DNA from 2 places in the Bradyrhizobium sp. SZCCHNS3052 genome. Region 1 is predicted to be linked to the other one. Evidence: riboswitches for the same ligand, from Rfam matches in the RefSeq annotation. Region 1 holds a riboswitch; the other holds the start of a gene.

Region 1 (4,210 bases):
CGCCGAGTGCGGGCGTGGCGGCCAGCAGCACCAGCTCATAGGCGGCGTAGGCACTGGGGAGCGCGACGGCAAGCGCGACCGTCGCTGGTGCTGTGCGCAAGGTCGCCAGGGCCATGCGGGCCACAACGGTGGCGCTGAGCGCCGCCACGCCGATCATGGCGCCCCAGGCCAGCGTGTTGGCATCGACCGGATAGTGCAGCGCGCCGAAGCCGATGCCCTGGTTGACCAGCCAGGCGCCGAGCATCACCGGCAGCGCCGCGCGCAGCGGCAGCATGGCGGCGGCGATCACGGCGAAGGCCGCAAACGGCGTCGCGCAGGCGAACACAAGGCTCGCCAGCGCGCAGGCCCCTGTCAGCAGCGCGAAGCAGAACGCAGCGGCGTGCCGTTGCGGAACGGGCGCGAGGCGAGCCTCGGTACCAGACCGGTCGAGGACGTCGAGAGTCATGGAACATCTCCTTCTGTTGCGATTGTAGTCCATTTCGGCAGCTTCTGTCAGCCGCCGGGAGGTTGGTCGGCAGCGTCACTGCACGCCGAAGCTCGCCACCCGGATGCCGCCGAACACGCCGAAGCCCGGCGCGAGGAATCCGGTCGGGTTCTGGTAGTGATGGTTGAAGAGGTTGTCGATCCGGCCGAACAGCTTGACCTGGTCGGACAGCGCGTAGTCGCTGCGCAGGTTGACGACCGTATAGCCGGGCGCGACGAGGCCGGTGGTCATGCCGTCGCGGCTGACGTCGAGCCAGTCGCCGATGTGCAGCAGCGTCGCTGACAGCGTCAGCGCATCGATCGGCGCCCATGTCGCGGTGGCGCTCCATTTCTCCTTCGGCCGCCGCAACAGCTGCAGGCCGGTGGCCGCATCGACCGCGCGGGTGAACGTGTAGTCCGCACGCAGCGAGATCCGGTCGGTGAGATCAGCGGTCACGAAGCTCTCGGTGCCCTCGGTCGTCGCGAGGCCGACATTGGCGTAGGAGGTGAAGGTCGCGTTGAAATTGATCAAGTCGGTGATGCTGTTGTGGAAGTAGGTCGCGCCGAAGCGGAGACGATCGTCGAACAGCGGCTGCTCGAAGCCGGCGTCGTAGCCGGTGCTCTGCTCCGGCCGGAGGTTGGGATTGGCGAAGAAGTTGAACGCCGGAAAATCCTGGTGCAACTGGCTCAGGGTCGGCGCCTTGAAGCCGGTGCCGTAGCTCGCCTTCAGCTTGGTCTCGGTCACCGGCAGGATCACCGCCGGCGCGATCCGGTAGGTGCCATGGCCGCCGAACTGGTCGTTGACGTCGTTGCGCAGGCTCGCCACCAAGAACCAGCGCTTCACGAACTCGGTCTGCAGCTCGACGAAGCCGGCCTTGTTGCCATTCTCGGCCGAGAGGTCGGCGGTCTTCAGCCGCTCGGTCTGCTGCTCCAGGCCGACGACGAGATTGTTATGCGGCGCCAGCTCGGTCACCGCGTGCCAGTCATACTTGATGCGCTCGCCGGTCGCGACCGCCGCCACCGGATTGCCAGCCGTCAGATCGGACGACCGGTTGTTCACATAGTTGGCGCCGAAGTAGTTCCGGATGCGGCCGCCGAGCAGCGACCACACGGCTTCCTGGCGTGTTGCAAGCTGGTGGACGGTGTGGTTGCTCTGGGCCGCGTCGGGAAAGCTCGGAAAGCCGCTGTCGCCGGTGAACAGCAGCGTCGCGTCGGTGTATCGAATCACCGAGTTCAGCGTCCAGGCCTCGTTGAGGTCGACGCCCAGCTTGGCCGAGGCGGTGACGTTGTCGTAGGCATTGCCGATGGCCTTCTGCCCCGCAGGCAGCAGCTGCCACGGGGTCACCGGAACGTCGCCGGCGTGCAGATGCGCGACATTGATCGCGTAGTTGATATTGTTTTGTGAGCCGCTGACGCCGGCTGACTGGTTGAAGGTCTTGAACGAGCCGCTCTCGACCGAGGCGGTCGCGCGCGCCGGGCCCTCGCCCTTGCGCGTGATCACCGAGATCACCCCGCCGATCGCATCCGAGCCGTAGAGCCCGCTCTGCGGCCCGCGCAGCACCTCGAACTGCTGGATGTCGGCGGCGAGCAGATGCGCGAAATCGAACGCGCCATTGCCGTTGGTGACATCGCCGACGTCGATGCCGTCGATGAAGAGCTTGGTGTGATTGGCGTTGGTGCCGCGCATGAAGACGTTGGTCTGGCCGCCCGGGCCGCCGGCCTGCACCACGTTCAATCCGGGGATCGTGCTCAGGATGTCCGGCACCGTGCGGGCCTGCTGCCCGGCGATGTCCTTGTCGGTCATCACGGTGATCGCATTCGCGACGTGGGCGACTGGCGTGACGACACCGGTCGGGCTGACGGCGACGGGGGGGCTGGCCGGCGCGGCCGGCTTTGCCGCCGGCACCTGCTGATGCGCGGCGTTGCCGGTTCTGCGGGGGATGGCTGGTTTCTGAGCGATCGGCTCGCGCGGCGGGTCGACCTCAACCGGGGGCAGAAGGTCGGGGGAGGCGGATTGCTGCGCTGCTGTGGACGAGGGGCCGAGCAGGGCGAATGACGAGAGGACGCAGAACGACGACAGAAGGGCGCGACTGCGCCTGGCATGGGGAACGGGAGACACGAGGAACCTCGGCATGACGTCAGTGGCACGTCACCGCGAACGAGGTCTCATGCAGGCCTTCGCAGGCTTGCCTGAAAACGATGCCAATAACGCCCCGACCGGCATCCTCGCGTGTGACCACGGCTGACGGCAGGTCTCCTGGCTCGCGGGTCATCACCTCCACGTCGCCTTCCCGGGACCGAGATTTCCCAGTGGCCTTTGACGCGAGATTCGCCGCTTACAGTTGCGGGGGCAGCTGCGGCCTTCAGTCACGTCCCTTGCGAGACGCATCCGGCACCGCATTCCCTTTTGAGCCCCGGTCGAGGGGCACCGTCGCGATCACCGTAGGAGTGCGGGCGCACCAAAGTCAATCCGGCGCCCGGCGATCTCCTGGCGATAACGCTGGCCGGTCGGCTTGGTGATGCCCGGCCGCCTGCGACAGCCATAGCCGTCGTCCCTGCGTTCGCAGTGACCCATAGCCACCGGCGGTCGTGTGGCGAAGGACGACGATCAAGACATTTTCCGCCAATTCACATCACGCGGTATGGGTCCCTGCGTTCGCAGGGACGACAGCGGAGTATGAGAAGGCTCGAGAGTCGTTGCTGATGAGGATCGCGTCTTGTGAGCGCCCGCTCACTTCTCGACCTTGTTGTGCACCATCCAGAATCGCAGCGTGCGCTGGGCGGTGTCGAGCGACAGGCGGCCGTAGTCGCGTTCCGCGAGCTTGAGCGTGTCGCTGTCGATGGCGTGCTTGATTGGCCGGTGGGTCAGGATTTTCGCCACCACCGACCAGGCCAGCCCGGCGGCACGGCAAGGGATCAGCACGATGTCGGTGCGCGGGCCTTCGAGCACCTTGGCCATCATCTCGGTCGGGACGTTGTTGAGCAGGCCGAGTGCGGCGGAAACCTCGCCGAAGCGGCGGGTCTCGGCGAAGAAGGCGATGGCGGCATCGTTGAGCTCGTTCAGCCCCTTCATGCGCTTGACGGCCTCTTCGGCCAGCGTGAAGTCGCGCCCGACCAGGCCGCCGTCGCTGCGCGCAACGTCGGCGATCGCCTTGAGGATCTTCTTGATCTCCTGTTGCAACGCCGGCGGCGCCGAGGCCATCAGCCTGGCGCGCACGGCTTCGGTCGCGCGGCGCAGGAGGTCGCGCAGGTGCTTGGTGGGCAGGTCGACGCGCAGCCCGATGATCTCGGACAATTCGTCGTCGTCCTCGGCATGCGCCATCATCCCGGAATAGCCGGACTCGGAGAAGCGCGCGGTCTGGTTGTTGGCGAGCTTGCGGATCACCCGGCGCTCGCCGCGGTCGACGATGATGTCGGTCACCGCCTCGGTCAGATGCGGACGGCTGGAGATCGCCATCAGGTGATCCTGGCCCTTGGTCGCCGCGACCTCCACCAGCGTATGCTCGGTGAGCCGGCTCGAGTGCATCAGCACGTTCTCGGCCACCGAGATCTCGTCGTCGCGGGCGAGCTGCTGGATCAATTCGACGGGCGCGTAGTCGACCGGCGCGAGATGCTTGCTGAGCTCGGCTCGCGCGCGGGTCTCGACCCGCGAGACCAGCATGCACAGCACGTTGTCGAATACCTTGATCTGGTCCTCGCTGAGGCGTTCGCCGTCATGCAGGAACAGGTTGGTGACCTGGCGCAGCGT
Region 2 (4,210 bases), on a different contig from region 1:
TGCACCAGGAGGCGCAGCGGCTTGCCGGCGACTTCCACGAACCCTTTCACCCGCAACACATCATGTGCGTCGACGGCGGCCGCGATGCGGTCGACGAGCGCATCGGGCGAAGCCTGCGCCGGAACGTCGAGCACGAAACTCTCGAAATCGTCGTGATCGTGCTCGGCCTCGTTGTCGTGATGCGACGGCCGGGCCGCGAGATCGTCCTCCGCGGCGGCACCGAGCCCGAGCAGCACCGAAGCCGACAGCCTGCCGTGCTCCGTCGCGATCACCTTGACGGCACGCTGCACCTTCGCCGCGATCTCGGCGGCGACATCCTTGCGCTGCTCCTCGCTCATCAGGTCGCTCTTGTTCATCACGACGAGATCGGCGCACAGCAGCTGGTCCTCGTAGACCTCCTCCAGCGGATTGTCGTGATCGAGCGACGCATCGGTGGCGCGCTGCGCGGCGAGCGCTTCGGGATCATCGGCGAAGCGTCCCGCGACCACCGCCGGACCATCGACGACCGCAACGACGCCGTCGACGGTGACGCGCGTCGCGATCTCCGGCCAGTTGAAGGCCTGCACCAGCGGCTTCGGCAGCGCCAGCCCCGAGGTCTCGATCACGATATGCTCGGGCGGCTCCTTCTGATCCAGCAGGCTCCTGAGCGCCGGCACGAAATCATCGGCAACGGTGCAGCACAGGCAGCCGTTCGACAGCTCGACGATGCGATCCTCCGGACAGTCCGGCACGCCGCAGCCTTTCAGGATGTCGCCGTCGATGCCGACATCGCCGAACTCGTTGACGATGATGGCGAGCCGGCGACCGTTCGCGGTCTCGATCAGGTTGCGCACCAGCGTGGTCTTGCCGGCGCCGAGGAAACCGGTGACGATGGTGCAAGGCGTCTTGGCGAACGACTTCGTCATGGCGATGCGATCTCTCGTTTTCAGCGTGGCGCTGACAGCGCAGGCACGCGCGCGACGGTGTTCTTGCGAATGTATTCGGGACGCTCGCGCCAGGCCGGCAGACCGGCGTCATGGCGCTGATGCAGTTGCGCAAATGTCAGCACATCCCGCGCATGCAGATCCGGATCGAGCGCGCCGAGCACATAGGTCCATTTGCCCGGCGCCGTCACCGCAACCGTGCACGCACGATTGCAGTTCGACAGACACTCGACACCGACAACGGTGACACCGGCGCGCTGCGCGGTCGGCAACGTCTCGATCGCGGCGAGCAAACGGGCTCCGGCCCGCGGCTGATCAGGCGGCGTAGGTTCCGTCCCCTGCGAACGGCAAGTGACGCAGACGAACAGCGTCGTCTCACCAGTCTCGGATGCGGTCATCAATCAGCCGATCACGCCGGCCGCCGTCGCCGCGGCGACCCCACCCACCAGCACGATGGCAGCGCCCGCGAGCCGCAGCGCCAGCGGCGCAGCCGTCTTGGCCTTCGCCGACAGCAGCCTGGTGCCGAGGAACGCGCCGGCGGCGACGATGGTCTGGATCACGAGCAGACCGACGAGATAGGCCCCGAGCGGGGTATTCTCGGCCCCGACGATCGATTCGCCCAGCGCATATCCATGGACGAGACCGGTCACGGCGAACAGGCCGGCGACGGGCAGCACACCGAAACGGCCACGCATCACCACCACCAGCCCAACCACGACGGTGGTCAGGCCGACCAGCAGCTCGGCAGCCGGGATGTTGGCCTTGGCCACATGAAGGCCGACGCCCGCGATCATCGCGGTGGTGAAGGCGAGCACCGGCGCGAAGCCGCGGCCCAGAAGCGCTGCAACGATGCCCGCGCCCACGATCGCCGCCAGATGGTCGATTCCGATGACAGGATGGCCGAGGCCGGACAGCATCCCCTGCGCAAACGTCTGCGGCAGCTTGCCCCCCATCATGTGATGCGCGAAGGCGGGATCGGTGGCGAGCAGCACCAGGCTCGCGGCTGCAAAGGTCGTGGTACGGGTCAACTTCATGGCCGTCTCCGTCGCTTGCCGGCTCCCCAGAGGACCGGACGATGCGCTGCATCCGACGGCACCCCGCCCATCCCGGCGGGATCAGAACCAGCATCGCGACTCCCCGCGCGACGGGTCGGCCAACAGCAATGTCGACGGCAGGTCTCCTGGCTCTCGGGTCACCGCATGAAGCCACCTTCCCGGTTTCCCAGTGGTGTCTTGGCCTCACACTCGCCGATTACAGTTGCGGGGGCAGCCACGGCCTTGGGTCAAGAACCCGCACCGTGTTCCCTAAATCTCTCCTTTCGGAGAACCGTCATCTGTTAGATACGGGTCGCACCAAAGCCCGTCAATCGGAATCGTCCCCATGGTCCCCGCCCCGCCGCATCCCGCCCTGCCGCGCCTGACGCTGGTGCTCGGCGGTGCGCGCTCGGGCAAGAGCCGCCATGCCGAGGCCCTCGTCACCGCCCTTCCGCCGCCTTGGACCTATGTTGCGACCGCGCAGGCCTTCGACGCCGAAATGACCGACCGGATCGCCCAGCACAAGGCGCGCCGCGCCGAGGGATGGCAGACGCTGGAGACGGCGCATGATCTCGCGGGTCTCGTCCGGGCAAGCGGAGAATCGGGCGTACCGATGCTGATCGATTGCCTGACACTCTGGCTCAGCAACGTGATGCTCGCCGACATGAACGTGGCGGCAAGATCAGCCGAGTTGATCGACGCGCTCAGGAACGCGCATGGCCCGATCGTGGCCGTGTCCAACGAAGTCGGACTGGGCATCGTGCCGGACAACGCGCTCGCACGCGCCTTTCGCGATGCCCAGGGGCGACTGAACCAGGACGTCGCGGCCTTAGCGGATCGCGTGATCCTGATGGCGGCGGGACTGCCGCTGACGTTGAAGTGACGAGGAGACAATGCCGATGACCGGAAGCGCCGACGATTCACGCCACAAGGCGAAGATGGAGAACCGCAAGGCGGTGCAGGATGCCGAGGTCGCCTCCAAAACCGTGGAGAAGGGCCTGCTGATCGTTCACACCGGCAAGGGCAAGGGAAAATCGACGGCGGCGTGGGGCCTGATGCTGCGCGCACTCGGCCGCGGCTTTCGCATCGGCGTCGTGCAGTTCGGCAAAGGCGCGTGGGAAACCGGCGAGCGCAAGGCGATCGAGAAGTTCGGCGATCAGGTGTCGTGGCACACGCTCGGGGAAGGCTTTACGTGGGAGACGCAGGATCGTGCGCGCGACGTCGCCGCGGCCGAGCGCGCCTGGGCGAAGGCTAAGGAGCTGATGGCGGATCCGTCGATCCGGCTCTTGGTCCTCGATGAGCTCAACATCGCGCTGCGCTACGATCACCTTGATATCGCAGACGTCGTCGCCACGCTCGCAGGGCGCCGTCCCGATCTGCACGTCGTCGTCACCGGGCGCAACGCCAAGCCGGAGCTGATCGAGGCCGCCGATCTCGTCACCGAGATGAACCTCGTGAAGCATCATTTCGCGGCCGGCGTGAGGGCGCAGGAAGGCATCGAGTACTGAGCTCATGAGCGCGCGGGCCATCATGTTCCAGGGCACCGGCTCCGACGTCGGCAAATCGCTGATCGTCGCGGGGCTCGCGCGCGCGCTGACATTGCGCGGCCTCAAGGTGGCGCCGTTCAAGCCGCAGAACATGTCGAACAACGCCGCCGTCACCGCTGATGGCGGCGAGATCGGCCGTGCCCAGGCGCTGCAGGCGCGCGCGGCGCGGCGGCCGATGACGGTGCACATGAACCCGGTGCTGCTGAAGCCACAAAGCGAGATCGGGTCGCAGGTCGTGGTGCAAGGCCGCGTCATCGGCACCGCCAAGGCGTCCGCCTATCAGGCGATGAAGCCGCAACTGATGGCGGCCGTGCTCGACAGCTTCCATCAACTCGCGGCGGATGCCGACATCGTGCTGGTCGAAGGCGCAGGCTCCGCCTCCGAGATCAACCTGCGCGGCGGCGACATCGCCAACATGGGTTTCGCGCAGGCGACGCAGATTCCGGTGGTGCTGATCGGCGACATCGATCGGGGCGGCGTGATTGCGAGCGTGGTCGGCACCAAGACGGTGATCGCGCCCGACGATGCCGCACGCGTGGCGGGTTTCCTCGTCAACAAGTTCCGCGGCGACCCCGCCTTGTTTGCATCGGGCATGAACGAGATCGCGCAGCGGACGGGGTGGACGTCGCTCGGGCTCATTCCACATTTTCCGGATGCGCGCCGCCTGCCGGCGGAGGACGCGCTTGGCCTGGCTGAACGGGGATCA

Evidence for each region. A riboswitch is a leader RNA that binds a small molecule or an ion and turns the genes downstream of it on or off. The one in region 1 is predicted to bind cobalamin.
Region 2: it holds a riboswitch for cobalamin, as region 1 does, so the genes downstream of both, QX073_RS11400 (HupE/UreJ family protein) here and QX073_RS18215 (TonB-dependent receptor plug domain-containing protein) in region 1, are expected to answer to the same signal.

The regions. Positions count from the first base shown of each region.
Region 1 covers NZ_JAUETB010000005.1:53,609-57,818, reverse strand. Annotated here, with positions in the region: gene QX073_RS18220 (hypothetical protein) at 1-445, opposite strand, end outside; gene QX073_RS18215 (TonB-dependent receptor plug domain-containing protein) at 521-2,596, opposite strand; cobalamin riboswitch at 2,692-2,910, opposite strand; gene QX073_RS18210 (DUF2336 domain-containing protein) at 3,194-4,210, opposite strand, start outside.
Region 2 covers NZ_JAUETB010000002.1:707,450-711,659, reverse strand. Annotated here, with positions in the region: gene cobW (cobalamin biosynthesis protein CobW) at 1-905, opposite strand, end outside; gene QX073_RS11405 (DUF1636 domain-containing protein) at 926-1,321, opposite strand; gene QX073_RS11400 (HupE/UreJ family protein) at 1,325-1,957, opposite strand; cobalamin riboswitch at 2,076-2,269, opposite strand; gene cobU (bifunctional adenosylcobinamide kinase/adenosylcobinamide-phosphate guanylyltransferase) at 2,304-2,840, shown strand; gene cobO (cob(I)yrinic acid a,c-diamide adenosyltransferase) at 2,857-3,465, shown strand; gene QX073_RS11385 (cobyric acid synthase) at 3,470-4,210, shown strand, end outside.